3 regions of the Halomonas pelophila genome follow, and region 1 is predicted to be linked to each of the others. Evidence: predicted binding sites of a transcription regulator. Region 1 holds the regulator's gene; each other region holds the start of a gene.
The links. The regulator sigma-54, encoded in region 1, starts transcription at its own class of promoters, with help from an activator protein. The targets are predictions, from matches to a motif close to TGGCACNNNNNTTGCTNT.
Positions count from the first base shown of each region.

Region 1 (7,890 bases):
GGCGTCATCTGACGTCTCTCGACCAACTCGCTACCGCCCGACCCTCGACCGGAGACACCATGAGCCTCGTCCCTACCCAGCCACACCGCCCCCTCAACGACGGCCAGCTGGTCGACCGCCTGCGCCATGTCCGCCTGTTGGCGATGGACGTCGACGGCGTGCTCACCGACGGGCGCCTCTACTTCCAGGCCGATGGCGTCGAGATCAAGGCCTTCCACACCCTCGACGGCCACGGCATCAAGCTTCTCCAGCGCGCCGGGATCGTGGTGGCCCTGATCACCGGACGCGACTCGCCGATGGTCAGCCGGCGCGCCGCCGCACTGGGCATCCAGCACGTCTTCCAGGGCGCCGAGAAGAAGCTGACCGTGCTGCGCGAGCTGTGCGCCCGCCTGGAGCTGGAGCTCGAGCAGGTCGCCTACTGCGGTGACGACATGCCCGACGTGGCCGCCATCCGCCGGGCCGGGGTCGGCATCAGCGTGCCCGGCGCGCCGGCCTACATCCGCGATCAGGCCGACTGGGTCACCGAGGCCGTGGGCGGCCACGGCGCGGTGCGCGAGATCTGCGACACCCTGCTGCAGGCCCAGGGGCACTGGGACGCCGTGCTCGACACCTACCTCCACGGCGCGAGCTGAGCCATGGGCCTGCCGCGTCCCGGCTTTCGTACCGGGCTTCTTCTGCTGCTGCTCGCCCTGGGTGGCGGACTGGCGCTGCTCGACCTGCAGGACGCGCCGCCCCCCGGCCCGGTGCCGGGCGACGCCTCTGGCGAGCCCGACTACTACCTGGAGGACGCCCGGCTGACGCGCTTCGATGCCAGGGGCGAGCCCCATCAGCGCCTCGACACGCCGCGCCTGACCCATACCCCCCACGACGACGTCACCCGCCTCGAGCAGCCCGATGGGCGGCTTTACGACGCCTCGGGCCGGGTATGGCTGGCCAGCGGCGAGCACGGCACCCTGGGCGCGGGGGGGAACCCGCTGACCCTGACCGGCGACGCGCGCCTGCTGGCCCCGGCCGAGCGCTGGCAGCTGGATACCGAGATCCTGCACTTCGACGCCGACAGCGGCCATGCCTGGAGCGAGACCCCGGCGCTGCTGCGCCAGCCGCCCCAGCGGATGCGCGGCGAGCGCTTCGACGCCTGGATCCATGACAACCGCGCGCGACTGACCGACAATGTGCGCGGCCACCATCCGCCCGACACCCGCGAGGTCCCCGAGTCATGATGCGAGCTTCCTTCGCCCCCCTGCTGACCCTCGGCGTCATCGGCCTGCTGCTCGGCAGCGCTCCGACCCTGGCCCTGGAGGGCGATGCCAGCGCCCCGATCCAGGTGGAGGCTGATCGCCTCGACCTCGACGACCGCGCCGGCACCGCCGTCTATACCGGCGACGTGGAGATTCAGCAGGGCAGCATGCAGCTGACCGGCGCGCGGGTGGAGATCCGCCGCAACGACCAGGGCCAGCTGACGCTCGCCACCGCCACCGGCGAGCGCGCCTACATCGAGCAGCAGCCCGCCCCGGACGAGCCCCTGGTGCGCGGCTGGGGGCGCACCGTCATCTACCATGTCGCCGAGCGTCGCATCGAGCTGATCGACCGCGCCGAGCTCCATCAGGGCGGCGACACCTTCGACGGCGGCTACCTCGAATACTTCCTCGACCGGCGCGTCGTCCAGGCGCGCTCCGAGGCGCAGGGCGTCGAGGAGCGCCAGCGCGTGCGCATGACCCTCGAACCGGAACAGCAGGACGGCACGTGATGAAGACCCTCAAGGCCGAACATCTGGCCAAGAGCTACAAGCGGCGCCGGGTGGTGCAGGACATCAGCCTCGCCATCGAGCAGGGCCGGATCGTCGGCCTGCTCGGCCCCAACGGGGCCGGCAAGACCACCTCCTTCTACATGATCGTCGGCCTGGTGCGCGCCGATGCCGGCGCCGTGCATATCGACGAGCAAGACCTGTCGACGGCGGCCATGCACGAGCGGGCCCGGGCCGGCATCGGCTACCTGCCCCAGGAGGCCTCGATCTTTCGCAAGCTGTCGGTCGCCGACAACATCATGGCGATCCTCGAGACCCGCCGCGACCTCGACCGCCGGGGCCGCGAGCGCCGGCTCGAGGAGCTGCTCGAGGACTTCCACGTGACCCACATCCGCGACAACCTGGGCATGAGCCTCTCCGGGGGCGAACGGCGGCGGGTCGAGATCGCCCGGGCACTGGCCACCGAGCCCGCCTTCATCCTGCTCGACGAGCCCTTCGCCGGGGTCGACCCGATCTCGGTGGGCGAGATCAAGGGCATCATCCGTCAGCTCAAGGCCCGCGACATCGGCGTGCTGATCACCGACCACAACGTGCGCGAGACCCTCGACATCTGCGACACCGCCTACATCGTCGGCGACGGACGGATCATCGCCGAGGGGGATGCCGAGGCGATCCTGGCCAACCAGCGCGTCCGTGACGTCTACCTGGGCCAGGACTTCCGCCTCTGACCGCCGCCTCGATCGCAATCGACTGATATAAATGTCGTTATTCGCCGACGGCATGCCGCTTGCGCATGGCACGATTGTTGCAATTTCTTCGGTTGCACCCCCCGCGCCCAGCGGCTAGGGTGGGATTTTTCGGCACGTCGAGGGAACTCCTCTCATGGCCATGAAGGCTTCCCTGCAGCTTCGCGTCGGCACCCAGCTGACCATGACCCCCCAGCTGCAGCAGGCCATCGCCCTGCTGCAGCTCTCGACCCTGGACCTGCGCCAGGAGATCCAGCAGGCGCTGGAATCCAACCCCCTGCTGGACGTCGAGGAGGAGTTCGGCGAACAGGCGGTGAGCGAGACGCCCGACGACGACTGGGCCAGCGAGATCCCCGCCGAACTCACCACCGACAGCGACTGGTCCGACACCTACCAGGATCTGGGCGGCGCGCCCGCCGGCGGCGAGGCGCCCGACTTCGAACGCCAGGCCGCGGGCCAGAGCCTTCAGGGCCACCTGGCCTGGCAACTGGCGATGACCGACCTGGACGAGCGCCAGCTGCGCATCGCCGAGAGCCTGATCGACGCCGTCAACGGCGACGGCTACCTCACCCAGCCCCTGGAGGAGATCCGTGACGGCCTCAAGGCCCAGGGCCTCGCCGGGCTCAGGAGCCGGGAGGTCGAGCAGGTACTGCTGCGCCTCCAGCAGTTCGAGCCCACCGGGGTCTTCGCCCGGGACCTGCGCGAATGCCTGCTGCTGCAGCTCGCCACGCTGCCCGACGACACCCCGCTGCTGCCACAGGCTCGCCGCCTGGTGCGCCAGTTCCTCGAGGCGCTGGCCGGCGATGACCGCCGACTGCTCAAGCGCCGCCTCGGCCTCGATGACGACACCCTCGACACGGCCATCGGCCTGGTGCGCTCGCTGGACCCACGCCCCGGCAGCGCCTTCGGCGAGGGCGACAGCGACTACGTGATTCCCGACCTCGTCGCCCGCCACACCCGCGAGGGCTGGCAGGTGGAGCTCAATCCCGAGGCCATGCCACGCCTGCGCATCCAGCCGGACTACGCCGCGCTGATTCGTCGCGCTGACAAGAGCGCGGACAACCAGTTCCTCAAGGATCACCTGCAGGAGGCGCGCTGGCTGATGAAGAGCCTCTCCAGCCGCAACGACACCCTGCTGCGGGTGGGTCGCGAGATCATGGTGCGCCAGCTCGACTTCCTGGAGCGCGGAGAGGAGGCCATGAAGCCGCTGATCCTGGCCGATATCGCCCAGGTCGTGGAGATGCACGAATCGACCATCTCGCGGGTGACCACCCAGAAGTTCATCCACACCCCGCGCGGCATGTTCGAGCTCAAGTACTTCTTCTCCAGCCAGGTGGGTGGCGGCAGCGGCGAGGGCGACGCCCACTCCAGCACCGCCATTCGCGCGCGGATCCGCAAGCTGATCCAGGACGAACCCCCGCGCAAGCCGCTCTCGGACAGCCGGCTGGTCGCCCTGCTCGACGAGGCCGGCATCGGTGTGGCGCGGCGCACGGTCGCGAAATATCGCGAGGGGATGGGCATCCCCTCCTCCAGCGAGCGCAAGCGCCTGCGTTGAACGCCGCGAATGGCCGTCTCGACACTCCCCAATGCCGGCGTCCGATGCGGGCGCAAGCACTTGAATTGACGCCGTTCGACGAGCGTCCTGCTGCCCCCGACCGAGGGGGTATGCAGGACGGCAAAAAGGGTTACAATCGACTCACACCCCGTAAGAGCAAGGAGCGTGTCATGCAAGTCAACATCACCGGCCATCATGTGGAACTGACCGACGCACTGCGTGACTATGTGCAGGAAAAACTGACCCGCGTCGAGCGTCATTACGACAACATCACCAACGTGCAGGTCACCCTCTCCGTGGAGAAGGAACGCCAGCAGGCCGCCTGCACCCTGCATGCCGCCGGTGCCGACCTCCATGCCGAGGCCATGGAGAATGACATGTACGCCGCCATCGATGCGCTGGCCGACAAGCTCGACCGTCAGCTGGTCAAGCACAAGGAAAAGGCCCAGGCCCGCGCCCAGGGCGCCGGCGCGCGCTGACTCCATCATGACACTGGACGCCATCCTGCCCCCCGAGCGCGCGCTCTTCGACGTGCCCGGGGGAAGCAAGAAGCGGGTGCTGGAGTTCTTCAGCACCTTCATCGCCCAGAACACACCCAGCCTCGACAGCCAGGAGGTATTCAGCCGCCTGATCGGCCGCGAGCGGCTGGGCAGCACCGGCATCGGCCACGGGGTCGCCATTCCGCATGCGCGAAACCCGCACTGCAAGGCGCCCATCGCCGGCTTTCTGAAGCTGGCCGAGCCGGTCGACTTCGACGCCATCGACGGGGAGCCGGTGGACCTGGTCTTCGTGCTGCTGGTGCCCGAGGAGGCCGACGAGGCGCACCTCGCCCTGCTGGGGCAGGTCGCCGGCGTGATGAACGACGCCGATACCCGCGGGCGTCTGCGTCATAGCTCAAGCCAGCGCGAGCTTCATGAGCATCTCATGGAGGCGATACGACAACAGGCCCCGAGCGGCCGCCAGGGCGGCTGATCCCTCCCGGGACACCGCCCGCCCCTTTCACGACCAGGAGACCCGCATGCAGCTCGTGATCATCAGTGGCCGGTCGGGTTCCGGCAAGTCGATCGCGCTGCAGGCGCTGGAAGACCTGGGCTACTACGCCATCGACAACCTGCCGGCCATGCTGCTCGGGCCGCTGGTCGACGAGCTCCAGCAGGGCCGCAGCGTGCGCTCCTCAATCGCCGTCAGCATCGATGCGCGCAACCTGCCCGACGCCCTCGCGCGCTTCCCGGAGCTCCTTGACGACCTGCATACCCGCGACCTCGAGTGCCAGGTGGTCTACCTGACCACCGATGCGCGGATCCTGCTGGAGCGCTACTCCCACACCCGCCGCCGCCATCCGCTCACCCGCGATAGCGACATGACCCTGGCCGAGGCCATCGATACCGAGGAGCAGGCGCTCTCGGAGATTCGCGACCTCGCCGACCTGGTGATCGACACCACCCGGCTCTCGGTGCATGAGCTGCGCGGACGCATCACCGACCAGGTGGCGGGACATCGCGCCGAGCAGATGACCCTGACCGTGGAATCCTTCGGCTTCAAGCGCGGCGTTCCCCTGGATGCGGATATCGTCTTCGACGCGCGCTGCCTGCCCAATCCCTACTGGGACCCGGCCCTGCGCGATGCCACGGGACGCGACCCCAGCATCATCGCCTTCCTCGACGGCTACCCGGTCGTCGCCGAGATGCATGACGACATCCTCGCCTGGGTGGAACGCTGGCTGCCGCGCTATCGCACCAGTCAGCGCAGCTACCTGACCGTGGCCGTCGGCTGCACCGGCGGCCAGCACCGCTCGGTCTACCTGGCCGAGCGGCTGGCCGCCCACCTGGCGGCGCGACACGCCGGCGTCAGGCTGCGCCATCGCGAGCTGGGCGTACAGATCAGCCTCCCCGACGAGCAGGCATCGATGGATATCGACGCGCCTCAGGAAGGAGCCTGAGGCGTGCCGAGCCGCAAGCTGACCCTGACCAACCGACGCGGCCTGCATGCCCGCGCCGCCACCAAGCTCGTGCAGTGCTGCCAGCCCTTCGATGCGCACGTCACCGTGCACCGCGGCGGCCAGCAGGCCGATGCCGGCAACATCATGTCGCTGTTGATCCTCGCTGCGCCCTGCGGCACCGAGCTCGAGGTGCACACCCAGGGCGAGGAGGCCGACGCGGCCCTCGAGGCCATCTCCGCGCTCTTCGAGGCCCGTTTCGACGAGGACGCCTGACCGATAGCCGCCACGACCGGTACTATTCACCCTGCCGAGCCCATTTATGGAACTGATCCAGAGCGGCAAGTACTCACTCGTCCACTACGACCCTGAGCACGACCACTTCATCAAGACCTTCCAGCCGAAGGCCGTCGATCGTCTGCGCTACGTGCTGCGCATTCGCCCCTACCCGGGCCACAACTTCGCCCTGATCGCCAAACGGTTGGATGAACTCGGCATCGCCACGCCGACCATCGTCGAGACGGCACGCTACCGCTCGGTGACCGAGAACATTCATGGCACGCCCCTGAAACAGCTCATTCTCGATTCGCCGATGCTTCAGGAGCAGTACCTCGATGCGCTGGAGGCGTTCGATCGCCACGGCATCCATTGTCGCGGCCTGCACACCAATAATTTTCTGGTCCGCGATCATCGCCTGGTTGCCATCGACCTCGATGCCTACAAGGCCCCACGCTGGGTGCGCTACTCCCGCCGCGAGTACCTGGACTGCCTGAAACGCTCCCTGAAGGGCCAGGAGGCGTTCCTGTTCACGGGCCTGCTCGAGCGATTGGGCCTGGACGAGAACTACCAACCGCGGGGTTAAACGCCTCCAGGTCCCGCCCGGCTCAGCTGCCGGCCACCATCATCTCGTCGATCAGCCAGCTGCCGGTGTGGATGCTGCCGCGGGTATCGATATCGTCGCCCAGGCCCACCAGCCCCTGGAACATCGTCTCGAGGTTGCCGGCGATGGTGAACTCCTCCACCGGATGCTGGATCTTCCCGTCCTCGACCCAGAAGCCGGCCGCCCCGCGGGAATAGTCGCCGGTCACGCCATTGACACCCTGCCCCATCAGCTCGGTGACCAGCACGCCGCGCCCCATGCGCTCGAGCAGCGCCTCGCGGCTCTGAAGCGGCGCCGTGATGCGCAGGTTGCGGGCGCCGCCGGCGTTGCCGGTCGTCTCGAGCCCGAGGCGCCGCGCGCTGTAGGCCGAGAGCATATAGCTCGCCAGGCGACCGTCGCGGATGAAGACGTTGTCGCGGGTCTGCACGCCGTCGTTGTCGAACGGCGAGCTCGCCATGGCGCCGACCTCCATGGGACGCTCGCCGAGGCTGAACCACTCGGGAAAGAGCGGATCGCCCAGGCGATCGCAGAGGAAGGAGGCCTCGCGGAACAGCGCCCCGCCGGCGATGGCGCTCATCAGGTGACCGACCAGGCCGCTGGCCAGGGTCGGGTCGAAGAGCACGGGCATGCGCCCGGTGGCCGGGCGCTGGCCGCCGAGGCGGCTCAGGGTCCGCAGCGCGGCGCTCTCGCCCACCGCCTCGGCGGCCAGCAGGTCGCGAGGGTCGCGGGCGCTGGTGTAGTCATAGTCGCGCTGCATGCCGTTCGCGTCCTCGGCGATCAGCATGCAGGAGAGCGAGTGGCGGCTGCCGCGCTGGCTACCCAGAAAGCCGTGGCTGTTGGCGTAGACGCGCACCCCCTCGCCGCTGGAGAGGCTCGCCCCGTCGGAGCTCTTGATGCCCGTCACGCCACGCCCGGCCGCCTCGCAGCGCAGGGCGAGCTCGGTGGCCTCGTCGATGGAAAGCGGCCAGGGATGGTGAACCTTCAGGTCCGGCAGCTCGGTGGCCATCAGCGCCGCCTCGGCCAGGCCCG
Region 1 covers NZ_JBEGCI010000002.1:178,032-185,921, reverse strand. The annotation lists gene ABE957_RS02645 (KpsF/GutQ family sugar-phosphate isomerase) at 1-12, shown strand, start outside; gene ABE957_RS02640 (KdsC family phosphatase) at 60-632, shown strand; gene lptC (LPS export ABC transporter periplasmic protein LptC) at 636-1,220, shown strand; gene lptA (lipopolysaccharide transport periplasmic protein LptA) at 1,220-1,747, shown strand; gene lptB (LPS export ABC transporter ATP-binding protein) at 1,747-2,472, shown strand; gene ABE957_RS02620 (RNA polymerase factor sigma-54) at 2,627-4,045, shown strand; gene hpf (ribosome hibernation-promoting factor, HPF/YfiA family) at 4,216-4,524, shown strand; gene ABE957_RS02610 (PTS sugar transporter subunit IIA) at 4,532-5,017, shown strand; gene rapZ (RNase adapter RapZ) at 5,064-5,984, shown strand; gene ABE957_RS02600 (HPr family phosphocarrier protein) at 5,988-6,257, shown strand; gene ABE957_RS02595 (BUD32 family EKC/KEOPS complex subunit) at 6,304-6,843, shown strand; gene pmbA (metalloprotease PmbA) at 6,866-7,890, opposite strand, start outside.

Region 2 (7,890 bases), on a different contig from region 1:
CCTACCATGCCGAGGTGCGTGAATGCCTCGCGCCGCGGCTCGAGGGCGACGCCCTGGCCTGGCTCGAGAAACGCACCCGGCCGCTCGACCGCGGCTGATCGGACGTCGCCCACCCGCTGAGCGACGCCCATAAAGCACCGCCCGAGACGACAAGGGGCGCCGGCATGCCGGCGCCCCTTTCCTATGCAGGCTTACTTGATGCTCGCCCTTCGCCGTCAATCCTCCGCCAGCGCCGGCAACAGGGTCTTCAATTTCCGGGTGAGGGTGTTGCGCCCCCAGCCCAGCAGCTCGGCGGCCTCGCCCTTGCGCCCGCCGGTGTGCTTTAGGGCGGTCTCGATCAGGATACGCTCGAAGTCCGGCACGGCCTCCTCGAGCAGGTGGGTGTGGCCGTCGCTCAGCGCCCGGTCGGCCCAGTCGCGGAAGGCGGTGCGCCAGTCGCCCACGCTACCCTCGGTGGCGCCGGGCTCGCGCAGCTCCGGCGGCAGGTCCTCGACCAGCACCTCGCGGCCGGAGGCCATCACGGTCAGCCAGCGGCAGGTGTTCTCGAGCTGGCGGACGTTGCCCGGCCAGGGAAGCCGGGTGATGTGAGCCTCGGCCTCGGGGGTGAGCACCTTGATGTCGGTGGCGAGCTCCTTGGCCGCCTCGGAGAGGAAGTGGCGCGCCAGCCGCGGAATATCCTCGCGGCGCTGGGACAGGGTGGGCAGGTGGACGCGTATCACGTTGAGGCGATGGAACAGATCCTCACGGAAGCGCCCGTCCTCCACCAGGGTCTCGAGGTTCTGGTGGGTGGCGGCGATGATGCGCACATCCACCTTCACCGAGGTGTGGCCGCCCACCCGATAGAACTCGCCGTCGGCCAGCACCCGCAGCAGGCGGGTCTGGGTCTCGGCAGGCATGTCACCGATCTCGTCGAGGAACAGGGTGCCGCCGTTGGCCTGCTCGAAGCGCCCCTGGCGCTGGGCCGTGGCGCCGGTGAAGGCGCCCTTCTCGTGGCCGAACAGCTCCGACTCGATCAGGTCCTTGGGGATCGCCGCCATGTTCAACGCGATGAAGGGCTTGCCGGCGCGCGGGCTGTGCTGGTGCAGGGCCCGGGCGACGCGCTCCTTGCCGGTACCTGACTCGCCGTTGATCAGCACCGTGATATGCGAGTGCGACAGTCGGCCGATGGCGCGAAACACCTCCTGCATGGCCGGCGCCTCGCCGATGATCTCGGCATCCAGCCCCTCGGGCACGCTGACCGGGCGCTTACGCTCGCGGGCATGGGCCACCGCCCGGCGCACCAGGGCCAGCGCCTCGTCGACATCGAAGGGCTTGGGCAGGTACTCGAAGGCGCCGCCCTGATAGGAGGCCACGGCGCTGTCCAGGTCGGAGTGGGCGGTCATCACGATCACCGGCAGCTCCGGGTGGGCCTCGCGCACTCGGGCCATCAGGTCCAGGCCGTCGATCCCCGGCATGCGGATATCGGTGACCAGCACCTCGGGCGGGTCCTCGAGCAGGCGCTCGAGGGCGTGATCGGCGCGTTCGTGCGCCTCGACCTGGAGGTCGGGCTGGGCCAGGGCACGCTCCAGCACCCAGCGAATGGCGCGGTCGTCGTCGACGACCACGACGCGGGCGACATCAGTCATGGCGCTTCTCCAGCGGAATCAGCAGTCGGAATTGGGTGTGGCCGGGGATCGAATCGCACTCGATCAGCCCCTGGTGCTGGTGCAGGATCGACTGGGCGATCGAGAGTCCCAGGCCGCTGCCCTCGGCGCGACCGGAGACCATGGGGTAGAAGAGCGTCTCGCGCAGCGATTCGGGGATCCCCGGGCCGTTGTCGATGATCGCCACCTCGCAGACCAGCCGATGGCGTTCGGCGCCCAGGGTGAACTGGCGCCGGGCGCGGGTGCGCAGCGTGAGCCGCGGCGAGACGGTGCCGGCCTCGGTCATCGCCTCCACGGCGTTGCGCGCCACGTTGAGCAGGGCCTGGATCATCTGCGCCTCGTCGCCGGAGAGCTCCGGCAGGCTGGGGTCGTAGTCGCGCTCGATCCACACGGCCGGGTGCTCGACGATCAGCAGCGCGCGGACCCGCTCAAGCACCTTGTGAATATTCAGCGGCTCGTGGCGGATCATGCGGTTGGGTCCCAGCATCGAATCGACGAGATCGCGCAGGCGATCAACCTCCTCGATGATGATGCGGGTGAATTCCTGCAGGCCGGGATCGTCGAGATCCCGCTCCAGCAGCTGGGCCGCCCCACGGATGCCGCCCAGGGGGTTCTTGACCTCGTGGGCCAACCCGCGGGCCAGCACCTTGATGGTCTCCTGGCGGGTCTGCAGCGCCTCCTCCCGGGAGATCCGCAGCAGCCGGTCGCGGGGCTCCACCTCGAGCAGCAGCTCGTCGGCGCCGAGCGGCGACACCGTGTAGTCGACGGTCAGGACCTCGCCGGTGGTCAGCGTCAGGCGCGCCTCGCGCTGGGTGAAGGGGTGGAATTCATCACGGGCCTTGGCCAGCAGTCCGCCGATATCCTCCTCCCCGTCTACCAGGGCGGGCAGGGGCTGGCCCTTGAGGCGGCTGAGGCTGATCGCCAGCAGCGCCTCCGCGGCCGGGTTCATCCAGCGCAGGCGCAGCTCGCCATCGAGCAGCAGCACCGCGGTGGTGAGATGTTCCATCAAGCGTCGATACATGAAGCCGTCCTGCCCGATCCGGTGAGCGCCTCCCGGAGAAGCGCCGTGAGCCTGCATGGGAGAGGACCTGCAAGAAGCGCGCCACCTCATGAGGCGGCTGGCGGCGCCTTTCAGGGGCAGGACCGTCCCACCTTGGCGCACCACTTTAGTGCATACGACCGTCGAACGCCCGTTTGCGTGCAGCCCATTACTTGCAACCAAGGGGCGCCGCCCGGTACCGCCCCCGACCTGGACCACCGGAGCGCGACCGGTCAGGGGGCATCGCGAGGCGCCGGGCGGTGCACACGCCGATCGATCGAGAAGTGCTCGCGCGTCGAGGGATCGCGCCGGTGATGCGGGGGAGGCGGATAGTGGGGCAAGGGATGCCGGGGCGGCGGGTAATGGGGCTTGGGGGGATGGGTCGGCGGATGATGAGTCGGCGGATGATGGGGCGGGCGAGAGGAGGGCTCCCCCCTTCGCCCGTCACGCAGCCGGTCGAGGTGCTCGAAGGCGCGCCCCTCCTTCACCCGGTCGGCATGATCGAAGGCATCGAAGCGGCCGTCGTCGCGGGGCGGGGGCTCGCGACAGGGCCGGTAGGTGCCGTCCGGACACAGCGGCCGATGTATCCGGCGAGGGGCGAGCTAACCGCTCGGGTTATTGGGGTTGCTGGGCAGGTTGACGCTGGCCCGCTGCACATAGAGGGTCACCGGCGAGCTGCGATGACGCACCGCCCCGCCGCCATCCAGCAGCTCGGCCTGCAGCACGTGCTCGCCGCGCTCCAGGTTGTTGAGCAGGAAGGTATCGGTGTGCATGGCCGACTGGCTGACCCGCCCGTCCACCAGCAGGCGCACCCGATGGTCCTCGCGCAGTTCCGGCTGGATGCCCAGGGTCACCTGGACGTTGCCGGCCGCCCCGGTGGGCAGGGTCTCCTCCTGGCCGGGCGAGAGGATGCCGAAGCGATCGTAGGGCATGAACGGCTGCCCCGGCGCTGCCGTGTCGGGCTCGCCCTGTCCGCCCTGGACCACGGGTGCCATGCTCGCCGTCTCGCCGGGGCTGGGCACCACGGTGAGCGGATCGAGCGTCACCTCCTGGCCGCCGCCCTCGGGATTGTCGGTGAACACCACGTTGCCCTGGGCGTCGGTGGTGCGGTAGATGGTCTGGGCGTGAGCCGCCAGGCTCAACGACAGCCCCAGCGCCACCACTGCCAGTGCCTTGTTCATGCGCCGATTCCTGCGTTGCCAATGGGTTTCCCTTTATGATGCAAGACTAGCGCAGAAGCGACCCCACGAGGAACGCGGATGACGCCTCCGGAGTGAGATCGACGCCAACGCCGGAAAGACGACCGGTCCCGATGGACAGAGGAGACGACGCATGGACGCCTGGCAGACGGTGATCGTCCTCACGCTGATGGCCGGCATGGCGATGCCGATGGGCGCCTGGCTGGCGCGAGTGGAGTGCATTCCGATCGACTGGCTCGAGAACGAGCTGCGCCACGGCATCATCGCCTTCGGCGGCGGCGCCCTGCTCTCCGCGGTGGCGCTGGTGCTGGTGCCGGACAGCCTGCCGGCCCTCGGCATCGCCACCGCCACGGGCTGCTTCGTGGCCGGCGGGCTGGCGTTCATGGCCCTGGACATCGCCCTGAACCGCAGCGGCACCTCGGCCAGCCAGCTCGCGGCCATGCTCGCGGACTTCGTGCCCGAGGCCCTGGCCCTGGGGGCGGCCTTCGCCCATGGCAGCAGCGGCAGCCTGCTGCTCGCCGGCCTGATGGCGCTGCAGAACCTGCCCGAGGGCTTCAACGCCTACCACGAACTGCGCAGCACCACCCCCTACTCGAGCCGCCGGCTGATCGGGCTCTTCTTCGCCATGGCCTGGCTGGGACCGCTGGCGGGGCTCGGCGGCTTCCTGTGGCTGGCGCCGTACCCCACGGCAGTGGCGATGATCATGCTGTTCGCCGCCGGCGGCATCCTCTATTCGGTGTTCCAGGACCTCGCGCCCCAGGCCAGGCTCGAGCGCCACTGGGGACCGCCCCTGGGCGCGGTGCTGGGCTTCGCGCTGGGCCTCATCGGCCATATGCTGCTGGTCTAGCGGCCGCCGCCAGGCCCCTTCATGAGGCCCTGTCACATCGCCCTCGCCATCCGCCACGCACAAAAAGAGGCACGCCCGGGGGCGTGCCTCTTGCGATGCTGAACGCGGCGCCAGGCGCCGCGGGATCAGCAGCTGTAGTACATGTCGAACTCGATCGGATGCGTGGTCATGCGGATGCGCTCCACGTCCTCGCTGAGCAGCTCGATGTAGGCATCGATCATGTCGTCGGTGAAGACGCCACCCTCGGTGAGGAAGCTGCGGTCGGCGTCCAGCGCCTCGAGGGCCTGGTCCAGGCTCTCGGCCACGGTCGGGATCGACTTGCCTTCTTCCGGCGGCAGGTCATAGAGGTTCTTGTCCATGGCATCGCCGGGGTGGATCTTGTTGCGGATGCCGTCGATGCCGGCCATCAGCATCGCCGCGAAGCACAGGTAGGGGTTGGCGGTCGGGTCCGGGAAACGGGTCTCGACGCGCTTGCCCTTGGGGCTGGCGGTGTAGGGGATGCGGATGGAGGCGGAGCGGTTGCGGGCGCTGTAGGCCAGCATCACCGGCGCCTCGAAGCCCGGCACCAGACGCTTGTAGGAGTTGGTGGAGGCGTTGGCGAAGGCGTTCAGGGCGCGCGCGTGCTTGATGATGCCGCCGATGTAGTAGAGCGCCATCTCGGAGAGACCCGCGTACTCGTCGCCGGCGAACTGGTTGGTGCCGTCCTTCCAGAACGACTGGTGCACGTGCATGCCGCTGCCGTTGTCGCCGACCAGCGGCTTGGGCATGAAGGTCGCGGTCTTGCCATAAGCGTGAGCCACGTTGTGGATCACGTACTTCATCTCCTGGACCTCGTCGGCCTTCTTGACCAGGGTGTTGAACTTCACGCCGATCTCGTTCTGGCCGGCGTTGGCCACCTCGTGGTGGTGCACCTCGACCGACTGGCCGATGGCCTCCAGGGTGTTACACATCGCGCCGCGGATGTCGTGGAAGCTGTCCACCGGCGGAACCGGGAAGTAGCCGCCCTTGACGCGCGGGCGGTGAGCCAGGTTGCCGCCCTCTACCGGACGATCCGTGGACCAGGCGCCCTCTTCGGAGGAGATCTTGTACATGGAGCCCTCGATATCGGACTTCCAGTGCACCTCGTCGAAGATGAAGAACTCGGGCTCCGGGCCGAAGAAGGCGGTGTCGCCCAGGCCAGAGGACTGCAGGAAGGCCTCGGCGCGCTTGGCGATAGAGCGCGGGTCGCGCTCGTAGCCCTGCATGGTGGCCGGCTCGATGATGTCGCAGCGCAGCACCAGGGTGGCGTCTTCGGTGAAGGGGTCGAGGAAGCCGGAGCCGTCCTCCGGACGCAGGATCATGTCGGACTCGTTGATGCCCTTCCAGCCGGAGATGGAGGAGCCATCGAACATCTGACCGTTCTCGAAGAACTCCTCATCGACGTCACGGGCCGGGATGGTCACGTGCTGTTCCTTGCCGCGCGTGTCAGTAAAGCGCAGGTCGATCCACTTCACGTCGTGTTCTTCAATCAGGGCGAGCGTCTTCTCGGACATAAGGTCCTCCACAGTGAGCTGGGCTGAAAAGCTTGAACGGTTGCAGGGCGATGGCGGGGCTGGTGCCCACGACGTTGTAGCATGCCGTCGGGCCGGTGCCCACGGCCACCCTGCCGCAACATGGCCTTGCCAAGGGGAATGCAGGCAACGTGCCAATCTTGCACCACCGAGCGGCATGACAATGACAAGCCATTGATGAAGAAAGGCTTTATTCGAACCACCTTCTCCAACCCATGCACCAGGATCGCCATTCCTCTCGACAGGGTGTCGGCTCGGCCGCATCTTCGCACCATAAAAGTGCATAAAGAACGCCTGCCGCACCAGATTGGATCGCACGCCGCCGGCCGAAATGTGATGGCCTGCCGAAAAGCGATGATCTCCCTCATGCCTGGAACAGTCGGAAGGTCATATCCGCAACACAGAAATATCAGTCCGGCATCCGTTGATACGTGTTAACACCAAAAACTACACTCGTTTACATGGCGGCGCCGACCGGGATGGCGCTGGCTCCGGAGAGGTGGCGCGGGTTCTGGAGTGTGGGCCATCTCCGTGTGACCCGCGCCCTACCATGGGAGCCGACCCGAGCATGATCGTCTGCAGCATCCTCCTCGATGCCCGCGCCTCGGGTGCCGGCCTGCCGCGCCGCCTGGCGGCGCTGAGGCCCCTGAGACAGCGCCGCGACCTGCGGCTCGAGGTGCTGTTGTCCGACGATACCGGCGATTCACGCCTGTTGCGCCTGGCCAGTCGCCACGATGTCCGCCGTGTCGCCACCGAGGGCACCCCGCTTGGCGACCGGCTCAACACGGCGGTGGCCCACAGCCAGGGGCAGGTGCTGCTGTTCCCGGCCTCGGGACGACCCATCTCTCCGGGCTGGCTGGTAGATACCCTGGCCGACATCGAGCACCACCGCCGGGACGCCGTGGTGCTGACCACCGCGCACCCCAGCCGACTGACGCTGCTCTGGCAGCGCCTGCGCCACCAGACCCTCACCGACACCCTCTGCGTCTCGCGCGCCTGGTTCGAGCGCATCGGCGGCTGCGACCCGTCGCTGGACTACGGGGCCCTGTCCGACCTGATCACCCGCCTGCATGCCTGCCAGGCGCGCGTCACCGCCGTCGAGGCCTGAATGGCTCGCTCACGCCCCCTTCGGCAGCTCCCAAGCCACTGATATCTGGTCGTGACGGAAGATTCACGGCGACAAAGCTGGTAGCCGTGATCCCCCTGCCCCTATAATACGTCCCCAATTTTGTCAGCAGGATCCCGTCGTGATCGAGAATCTTCGCAACATCGCCATCATCGCTCACGTCGACCACGGCAAGACCACCCTGGTCGACAAACTGCTCAGCCAGTCCGGCACTCTCGACCGCAAGGCCGAGGGGCAGGAGCGCATCATGGACTCCAATGACCAGGAGAAGGAGCGTGGCATCACGATCCTGGCCAAGAACACGGCGATCCGCTGGCAGGCCCCCGACGGCCAGGACTACCACATTAACATCGTCGACACCCCCGGACACGCCGACTTCGGCGGCGAAGTCGAGCGTGTGATGTCGATGGTCGACTCCGTGCTGCTGCTGGTCGACGCGGTCGACGGCCCCATGCCGCAGACCCGCTTCGTGACCCAGAAGGCCTT
Region 2 covers NZ_JBEGCI010000017.1:9,636-17,525, reverse strand. The annotation lists gene ABE957_RS15945 (aminopeptidase P family protein) at 1-98, shown strand, start outside; gene glnG (nitrogen regulation protein NR(I)) at 216-1,625, opposite strand; gene glnL (nitrogen regulation protein NR(II)) at 1,618-2,664, opposite strand; gene ABE957_RS15930 (DUF4124 domain-containing protein) at 3,285-3,863, opposite strand; gene ABE957_RS15925 (ZIP family metal transporter) at 4,015-4,728, shown strand; gene glnA (glutamate--ammonia ligase) at 4,854-6,260, opposite strand; gene ABE957_RS15915 (glycosyltransferase family A protein) at 6,847-7,386, shown strand; gene typA (translational GTPase TypA) at 7,526-7,890, shown strand, end outside.
Region 2: the regulator sigma-54 is predicted to act here: its motif matches at 2,731-2,748, upstream of glnL (nitrogen regulation protein NR(II)).

Region 3 (7,890 bases), on a different contig from region 1:
CAGGCGCTGCGCCGCGGTATGGCCCAGCGGCAAGGCCTTGCAAGCCACGGCCAGCTGGTTCTCCAGCCAGGCCCAGGCGAAACCCAGCAGCGCCTGACGCGCTGGCACGCCGCGCACGTGCGCCGTCCAGGCGAAGACCGTCACATAGCCGGCGTGGGCCGGCAGCGCCGGTGCCTCGTTCGAGGGGCCAGCGGGCAGCAGCGCGAGGCTGCCCAGCAGACGCACCAGGGCGGCGCCCAGACGGCGATCCTCGGCGGCAAGCTCCGCGGTCTCGCGGTTGGCCGCAAGCCAGGCGTCCCACTCGGCGATGGCCTCGCCATCCGCCTCGTCCCAGGCCCGGGTCAGGCGCGCCAGCGCCGGCAGCTCGCAGCGGGTCAGGCCGTCGTCCAGCACGCCCTCCAGCCACTCGCCGAGACTCGCTTCATCCGACACCCAGCCCAGCTCGAAGGCACTCTCGAGTCCCTGGGAGAAGGCGAAGGCGCCGATGGGCAGCGCCGGGCTGACCAGCTGCAGCAGTCCCAGCAGCGCCAGGTCATCGCCCCGCGCCGCCGTCGCCGGCCCCTCAGTGGGCATGGTCATGATCGTGGCCGTGGTGATGCGGGTGATGCCCGTGGCCCTCCCCGTCCGAGGCCTGGGCGTGGGACTGGGTATGTGACTGGGTGTGTGAATAGGCGCCGGGCTCGGGGTCGAAGGGCGCCTGGTGGTGCTCGAGGCGCGCCCCCAGCCGCTCGGCCAGCGCCTCCAGCACATGGTCCGGCGGGAAGCGCACGAAGCCGCCTTGACCGGGTGACGCGTCTTCATCCTCCCCCAGCGCCAGCTGCACGTGACGGTTGCCCAGGTGATAGGCGAGCCGCGCCAGGGGCAGGCCCGGCGCGATGCGGGCGGTAACCACCGGCTCTACGGCGGCGAGGATGCGCACCACCTCGCCGCCCTCGGCGCGCAGCCCCTCGCCGTCGCGCAGCACCGGGCCACGATCGAGGAACAGGCCCACGTCACGGCCCGCATCGCTTCGGGCCTTGAGCCGGCCGAGGACGCGCTGCTCATAGGCCAGCGTCAGGGTGTCACTCGCCCGGCTCGCCTCGATGGGCCCCAGGCGTTCAATCAATCTCAGCATCGTTCATTTCCTGTTTCGAGCTTCGAGTCCGTAAACAATTAGCCGCGGCTCATCCGGCGATAGGTCCAGGCGGGGGCGCTGTGAATACTTCCTTGTACGCTACCGATTCCTTCCCTGGAATCGGACCCCCGCCAGGACCTGTCCCCGGCGCCGCTCACTCGGGTGGTCCCTGCCCGCAGTCCGGCGCTTGGCACTCGGCGCTCAGAACAGGTGGTAGCGCTGAGCGAGCGGCAGCTCGGTGGCGGGCTCGCAGGTCAGGAGCTCGCCGTCGCAGCGCACCTCGTAGGTCTGCGGATCGACGCTGAGCTCGGGGCAGGCGTCGTTGAGCTTCATGTCGGCCTTGCGCACGCCCCGCACCTCCCGGCAGGCACTGAGCGGGCTGCGCAAGCCAAGTCGGTCGCCGATACCGGCCGCGAGCGCCGCCTGACTGACGAAGGTCAGGCGGGTCTGGCTCGTCGCCCGGCCGAAGGCGCCGAACATCGGGCGGTAGTGCACCGGCTGGGGGGTGGGGATCGAGGCGTTGGGGTCGCCCATGGGGGCCATGGCGATCATGCCACCCTTGAGGATCAGCGCCGGCTTGGTGCCGAAGAAGGCCGGCTTCCAGAGCACCAAGTCGGCCAGCTTGCCCACCTCGATGGAGCCCACGTCATGCGCGATGCCGTGGGTGATGGCAGGATTGATGGTGTACTTGGCGATGTAGCGCCGAGCGCGGACATTGTCGGCCCCGCGCGCCTCGTCCTCCGGCAGCAGGCCGCGCTGCTGCTTCATCTTGTGGGCGGTCTGCCAGGTCCGGCATATCACCTCGCCGACTCGCCCCATGGCCTGGGAGTCCGAGGCGATCATCGAGATCACCCCCAGGTCCTGGAGGATGTCCTCGGCGGCGATGGTCTCGCGGCGGATGCGCGAGTCGGCGAAGGCCACGTCCTCGGGGATATTGGGGTCCAGGTGGTGACACACCATCAACATGTCGAGGTGCTCGTCGATGGTGTTAACGGTATAAGGTCGGGTCGGGTTGGTCGACGACGGCAGCACGTAGGGCTTCGAGCAGGCGGTGAGGATATCCGGCGCATGGCCGCCCCCGGCCCCCTCGGTGTGATAGGTGTGGATGCCCCGTTCCTTGAAGGCGGCCAGGGTGTCCTCGACGAAGCCCGACTCGTTGAGCGTGTCGGTATGGATCGCCACCTGGACGTCATGACGCTCGGCCACACTCAGGCAGTTGTCGATGGATGCCGGGGTGGTCCCCCAGTCCTCGTGGAGCTTGAGGCCCATGGCGCCGGCCTCTAGCTGGGCCTCCAGGGCCTCGGGCAGGCTGGCGTTGCCCTTGCCGAGCAGGCCGATGTTCATGGGCAGGTCGTCCACCGCCTGGAGCATCTTGCCGAGGTGCCAGGCCCCCGGCGTGCAGGTGGTGGCGTTGGAGCCGGTGGCCGGCCCCGTGCCGCCGCCGAGCATGGTGGTGATGCCGCTCGCTAGCGCCTCCTCCACCAGCTGCGGGCAGATGAAGTGGATATGGGCATCGAGGCCGCCGGCGGTGAGGATCTTGCCCTCCCCCGCGATCACCTCGGTCCCCGGGCCGATGACGATCGTGACGTCCGGCTGGGTATCGGGGTTGCCGGCCTTGCCGATGGCTTTGATGCGACCGGCCTTCAGGCCCACGTCGGCCTTGACGATGCCCCACCAGTCGAGGATCAGCGCATTGGTGATCACGGTGTCCATGACCGAATCGTCGTGACGCTGGCTCTGCCCCATGCCGTCGCGAATCACCTTGCCGCCGCCGAACTTCACCTCGTCACCGTAGTGGGCGGCATCCCGTTCCACCTCGATCCACAGGTCGGTGTCACCCAGGCGCACCCGGTCCCCTAACGTGGGACCGTACATGTCGGCATAGGCCTGACGGCTGATCTTCATGACGATTCTCCCTGGTCCGAGTCACCGGGGTGCGGGGATCGCGCGGCGTCGGGCGCGGCAGACAGCTCGCCCATGACGTCGCCATGGAAGCCGAAGATGCGGCGCGCCCCGACGTAGGGAATCAGCGTCACCTCACGCACCTGGCCCGGCTCGAAGCGGATCGCCGTGCCGGCGGCCACGTCCAGGCGGTAGCCCCGCGCGGCGTCGCGATCGAAGGTCAGGGCCGGATTGGTCTCGGCGAAGTGATAGTGGGAACCGACCTGGATCGGCCGGTCACCGGTATTGGCCACCTCGACGGTGATCCGATCGCGGCCCGCACAGAGCTCGATCTCGCCGTCCTGTAACTGGTACTCACCGGGAATCATCAGCATCCCCCTCCTGTAATATTGAAAACTGCGCGAGCGATGGTCAGGCAAGGCGGCAAGCAGCAAAAAACGGATCGGACTCGCGCTCGAGTTTACGTCTCGTAAATGAGCATTTTTTGCTGCGATGCCAAAACGGCATGACCGAGCGCAGCCAGTTTTCAGACGATGGGCGTATGCACAGTGACCAGCTTGGTCCCGTCCGGGAAGGTGGCCTCGACCTGTACCTCGTCGACCATCTCGGCCACCCCCTCCATGACGTCCTCCCGGGTCAGGATCTCGCGCCCGTAGCTCATGAGGTCGGCGACGCTGCGCCCGTCGCGGGCGCCCTCCAGGATCTCGAAGCTGATCAGCGCCACCGCCTCGGGATAGTTGAGCTTGAGGCCACGATCGCGCCGCCGCTCGGCCAGCTGGGCGGCCGAGAAGAGCAGCAGCTTGTCCTTGTCTCTGGGGGTCAGTTCCATGGGGCATCTCCATCAAGAAAGGCAGTCAGGTCAGCCAGATCCTGGGGGTATGGGCGGGCTGGCCGAGCAGTCGGGGCCGCAGCATCTCCCAGGCCTGGCGACATAGGCGCCAGGCCTCGTTGCGCTCATTGCCGAGGTAGCGCAGCAGCAGCACCCCGTGGCGCACTGTCACCGCCCATCGCGGATTCGTCGGCAGGCCATCGCGCAGCGCCTGTATGGCGTCCGGTTCGTCATCGAGTCCCACCGCCCAGAGCGTGGCCTGCACGGTGGCTCCGCCCTGCCCCCAGCGGCCGGTAAAGCGCGGATGGCGGGGATCCAGCGATTGACGCTCGAGCCACAGGGGCCGACCGTTGCGGGTCAGATGGAAGCGCTGCTCGATGCGGCCGCTCAAGAAGGGCAGTGCACTCGCCGGACGGCCCAGGGCCATCACCTCCCAGCCGAGGCAACGTGACGTCTCCGACAGGGCGATGGTGGTGCGCTGCTCTCCCTTCGAGCCGTCGAAGGCCAGGGTCTCCTGGGGCAGCCACTCGAGCACCCCCTCCTCGGCGACCTCGAGGTGCGTGGCCTGCTGCCAGGCGACGCCATGGCTGTCGGCCCGATAGAGCTTGTTGGCGGCCGGGGTGGTCAGCAGCGCATGAGCGCCCGCGCCGACCCGGGCGCTGATGGTCAGGGCGTCACCGCTGACCAGTCCGCCGGGCGGATGCAACAGATAGACATGGCAGGGGCCCTGTCGGCCCTCGGGGTGAAACGACCGCTGCACCCGCAGCGGCCCGTGGTGACGGGCGCGGGTCATGCGGGTCACGCCGTCGCGGGGCTCGAAGGCCAGGTCCAGCGAGGCCGCCCAGTGGCGGTCGGCATCGAAGCGGTGGCCCGAGACCGGCCCCGAGGCCGGCCCCGAGGCCGGGGATGGCGGTCCTGGCGTGAGTGTCGAGAAGGCCGTCATGGCAGTCCGCCCTGTCAGGAAAGTGGCAACTGCACTGACCTCAGCAAGGGCCGTACCAGAACGCAGAGGCCCATAGTTAACCCAGCCTTTTCAATCATTTACATTAGAGGATGAGGAAGGATGTGAGCGCGGGTGCGCACCGACCAGGTGCACTGGAGTGCGTCCGGCGCACCAAGGTCGGGAAGAGAGGTGGGCAGCCGTCCCTTTATGGTGCATGCCTGCCCCTGAGCGGCGCCCGGGCGATGCCGAGTGTGTGCGCCAGAGACGAGCGCCCAGCCCGGACGGGTGCCGGGCTGGGCGCAAGCCATGACCTGGTGGGTTTACACCGCTAGACCGTCAGATGCTCGCGAATCAGGGCCTCGGAGAGTTCACCGATCTCGCCGCGGGCCACGGGGCGGCCCCGATCCATGATCACGAAGCGGTCGGCATACTTGCGGGCGAAGGGCAGCTTCTGCTCCACCAGCAGCACGCTGAGGCCATCCTCGCGGATCAGCCGGCGGATCACCTCGCCGATCTGGGCCACGATGTTTGGCTGGATGCCCTCCCCCGGCTCGTCGAGGATCAGCAATCGCGGCTCGAGCACCAGGGCCCGGCCGATGGCCAGCTGCTGCTGCTGGCCGCCGGAGAGGTCGCCGCCCCGGCGATGCTTCATCTCCTCGAGCACCGGGAAGAGTTCATAGACCCGCGACGGAATCCGCTTCAGGCCATCGCTTCGCGCAGCCAGGCCGGTGCGCAGGTTCTCCTCCACGGTAAGCAGCGGGAAGATCTGGCGCCCCTGGGGCACATAGCCGATGCCCAGTCGCGAGCGATCCTCCACGCGTTTGCGAGTCAGCTCGACGTCATCGGCGTAGCGGATGCTCCCGGAGGCCACCGCCACCTCGCCCATGATCGCCTTCATCAGGGTGGTCTTGCCCACCCCGTTGCGTCCCATCACGCAGGTGCACTGGCCGGTGAGCACCTCGAGGTCCAGGTCCCAGAGGGTATGGCTCTCGCCGTAGTACTGGTTAAGCGTCTCGATGGTCAGCATCAGGCGGCCTCCTCGTCGGGGTCCGCGCCCAGATAGACCTCGACGACCTTCGGGTCGTGGGAGACCCGGTCCATGCTGCCCTCGGCCAGCACGCTGCCCTGGTGCAGCACCGTCACGGTGCGGGCGATGGAGCGCACGAAGCCCATGTCGTGCTCGACCACCACCACGGACTGCTTGCCCTTGCCGGCGAGGCCCGTGAGCAGCTCGGCGGTGCGCTCCATCTCTTGCTCGGTCATGCCGGCCACCGGCTCATCGACCAGCAGCAGCCGGGGACGCTGCATCAGCAGCATGCCGATCTCCAGCCACTGCTTCTGGCCGTGGGAAAGGATGCCGGCCAGGCGGTGGCGGAGCTCGGTGAGCCCGATGGTCGCGAGCACCTCCTCGATGCGGTCGCGGATCTCGCCTGTCAGGCGCGCGGTGAGCGTGGGCAGGATGCGCTTGTCGGCCGCCATGGCGAGCTCGAGGTTCTCGAACACCGTCAGGGCCTCGAATACCGTGGGCTTCTGAAACTTGCGCCCGATGCCGAGGCTGGCGATCTCCGGTTCGCTCTTGGCCAGCAGGTTGTGGCGGCTGCCGAACCATACCGAGCCGGTGTCCGGTCGGGTCTTGCCGGTGATGATGTCCATCATGGTGGTCTTGCCGGCCCCGTTGGGGCCGATGATGCAGCGCAACTCGCCATCATCGATGGTCAGGTTGAGGTCGTTGATCGCCTTGAAGCCGTCGAAGCTGACGGTGACGCCGTCCAGGTAGAGGATCGGGCCATGACGGACATCCACCGGAGAGGCCGCCGGCACCAGGAAGTCGAAGACCCGGTCACGATCGGCCAGGGATTGCAGGAAACTCATGCGGAGGCCTCCCGGGGCGCAGAGGGTTCAGGCGATGGCGGTCGAGACGTTCGCCGGGGGCGAAGGCGATAGGCCAGCAGGCCGGCGATGCCCCTGGGCAGCAGCACCGTGACCAGCACGAACATCCCACCCAGGGCAAACAGCCAGGCATCCGGCATCACCCCGGTGAAGACCGTCTTGGCGTAGTTGACGAGTATCGCGCCGATGACCGCGCCGTAGAGGGTCGCGCGCCCTCCCAGCGCCACCCAGAGCACGATCTCGATGGAGAAGATCGGCGAGAACTCGCTGGGGTTGATGATGCCCACCTGGGGGACATAGAGCGCCCCGGCGACCCCGGCCAGCATGGCCGAGACCACGAAGACGAACAGCTGGAAACGCTCGACCCGATAGCCGAGAAAGCGCGTGCGCGCCTCGGCGTCCCGGGTGGCCACGCTGACCCGGCCGAGCTTGCTGGCGACGATGGCACGGCACAGCACATAGCCGATGGCCAGGGCCACGCCGGTGGCCAGGAACAGGCCGAGCCGTGTGGCGTCGCTGCGGAGGTCGAAGCCCAGCAGCTCCTTGAAGTCCGTCAGCCCGTTGTTGCCGCCGAAGCCCATCTCGTTGCGGAAGAAGGCCAGCATCAGGGCGAAGGTCAGGGCCTGGGTGATGATCGAGAGATAGACCCCGGTGACCCGCGACCGGAAGGCCAGGAAACCGAACACCAGCGCCAGCAGCCCCGGGGCCAGCAGCACCATCAGGAAGGCGAACCAGGCCATGTCGAAGCCCAGCCAGTACCAGGGCAGCGCGTCCCAGTCGAGAAATACCATGAAGTCCGGCAGCAGCGGATCCCCGTAGGTGCCGCGATCGCCGATCTGGCGCATCAGGTACATGCCCATGGCATAGCCACCCAGGGCGAAGAAGGCCCCGTGGCCCAGGCTCAGGATCCCGAGATACCCCCACACCAGGTCCACGGCCACGGCCAGCAGCGCGTAGCTCAGGTACTTGCCGAGCAGCGTCACGGTGTAGGTCGAGACATGCAGCGGATGCTCTGCCGGCAGGGCCAGGTTGAGCAGCGTCACCAACGCCAGGGCCGTGAGCAGGATGCCCAGGAAGCACTGGGTCGCGCGTTCACGAAACGGTCGTGTGAGCCACGAACTCGAGGCATGCATGAATCAGCCCTCCGCTGCCCGGCCCTTCTGCGGAAAGAGTCCGCGGGGGCGCTTCTGGATGAACAGGATGATGAAGACG
Region 3 covers NZ_JBEGCI010000023.1:20,981-28,870, reverse strand. The annotation lists gene ABE957_RS17650 (urease accessory protein UreF) at 1-573, opposite strand, end outside; gene ABE957_RS17645 (urease accessory protein UreE) at 563-1,114, opposite strand; gene ureC (urease subunit alpha) at 1,316-3,019, opposite strand; gene ABE957_RS17635 (urease subunit beta) at 3,016-3,384, opposite strand; gene ABE957_RS17630 (urease subunit gamma) at 3,543-3,845, opposite strand; gene ABE957_RS17625 (urease accessory protein UreD) at 3,871-4,788, opposite strand; gene urtE (urea ABC transporter ATP-binding subunit UrtE) at 5,117-5,815, opposite strand; gene urtD (urea ABC transporter ATP-binding protein UrtD) at 5,815-6,660, opposite strand; gene urtC (urea ABC transporter permease subunit UrtC) at 6,657-7,811, opposite strand; gene urtB (urea ABC transporter permease subunit UrtB) at 7,815-7,890, opposite strand, start outside.
Region 3: the regulator sigma-54 is predicted to act here: its motif matches at 4,829-4,846, upstream of ABE957_RS17625 (urease accessory protein UreD).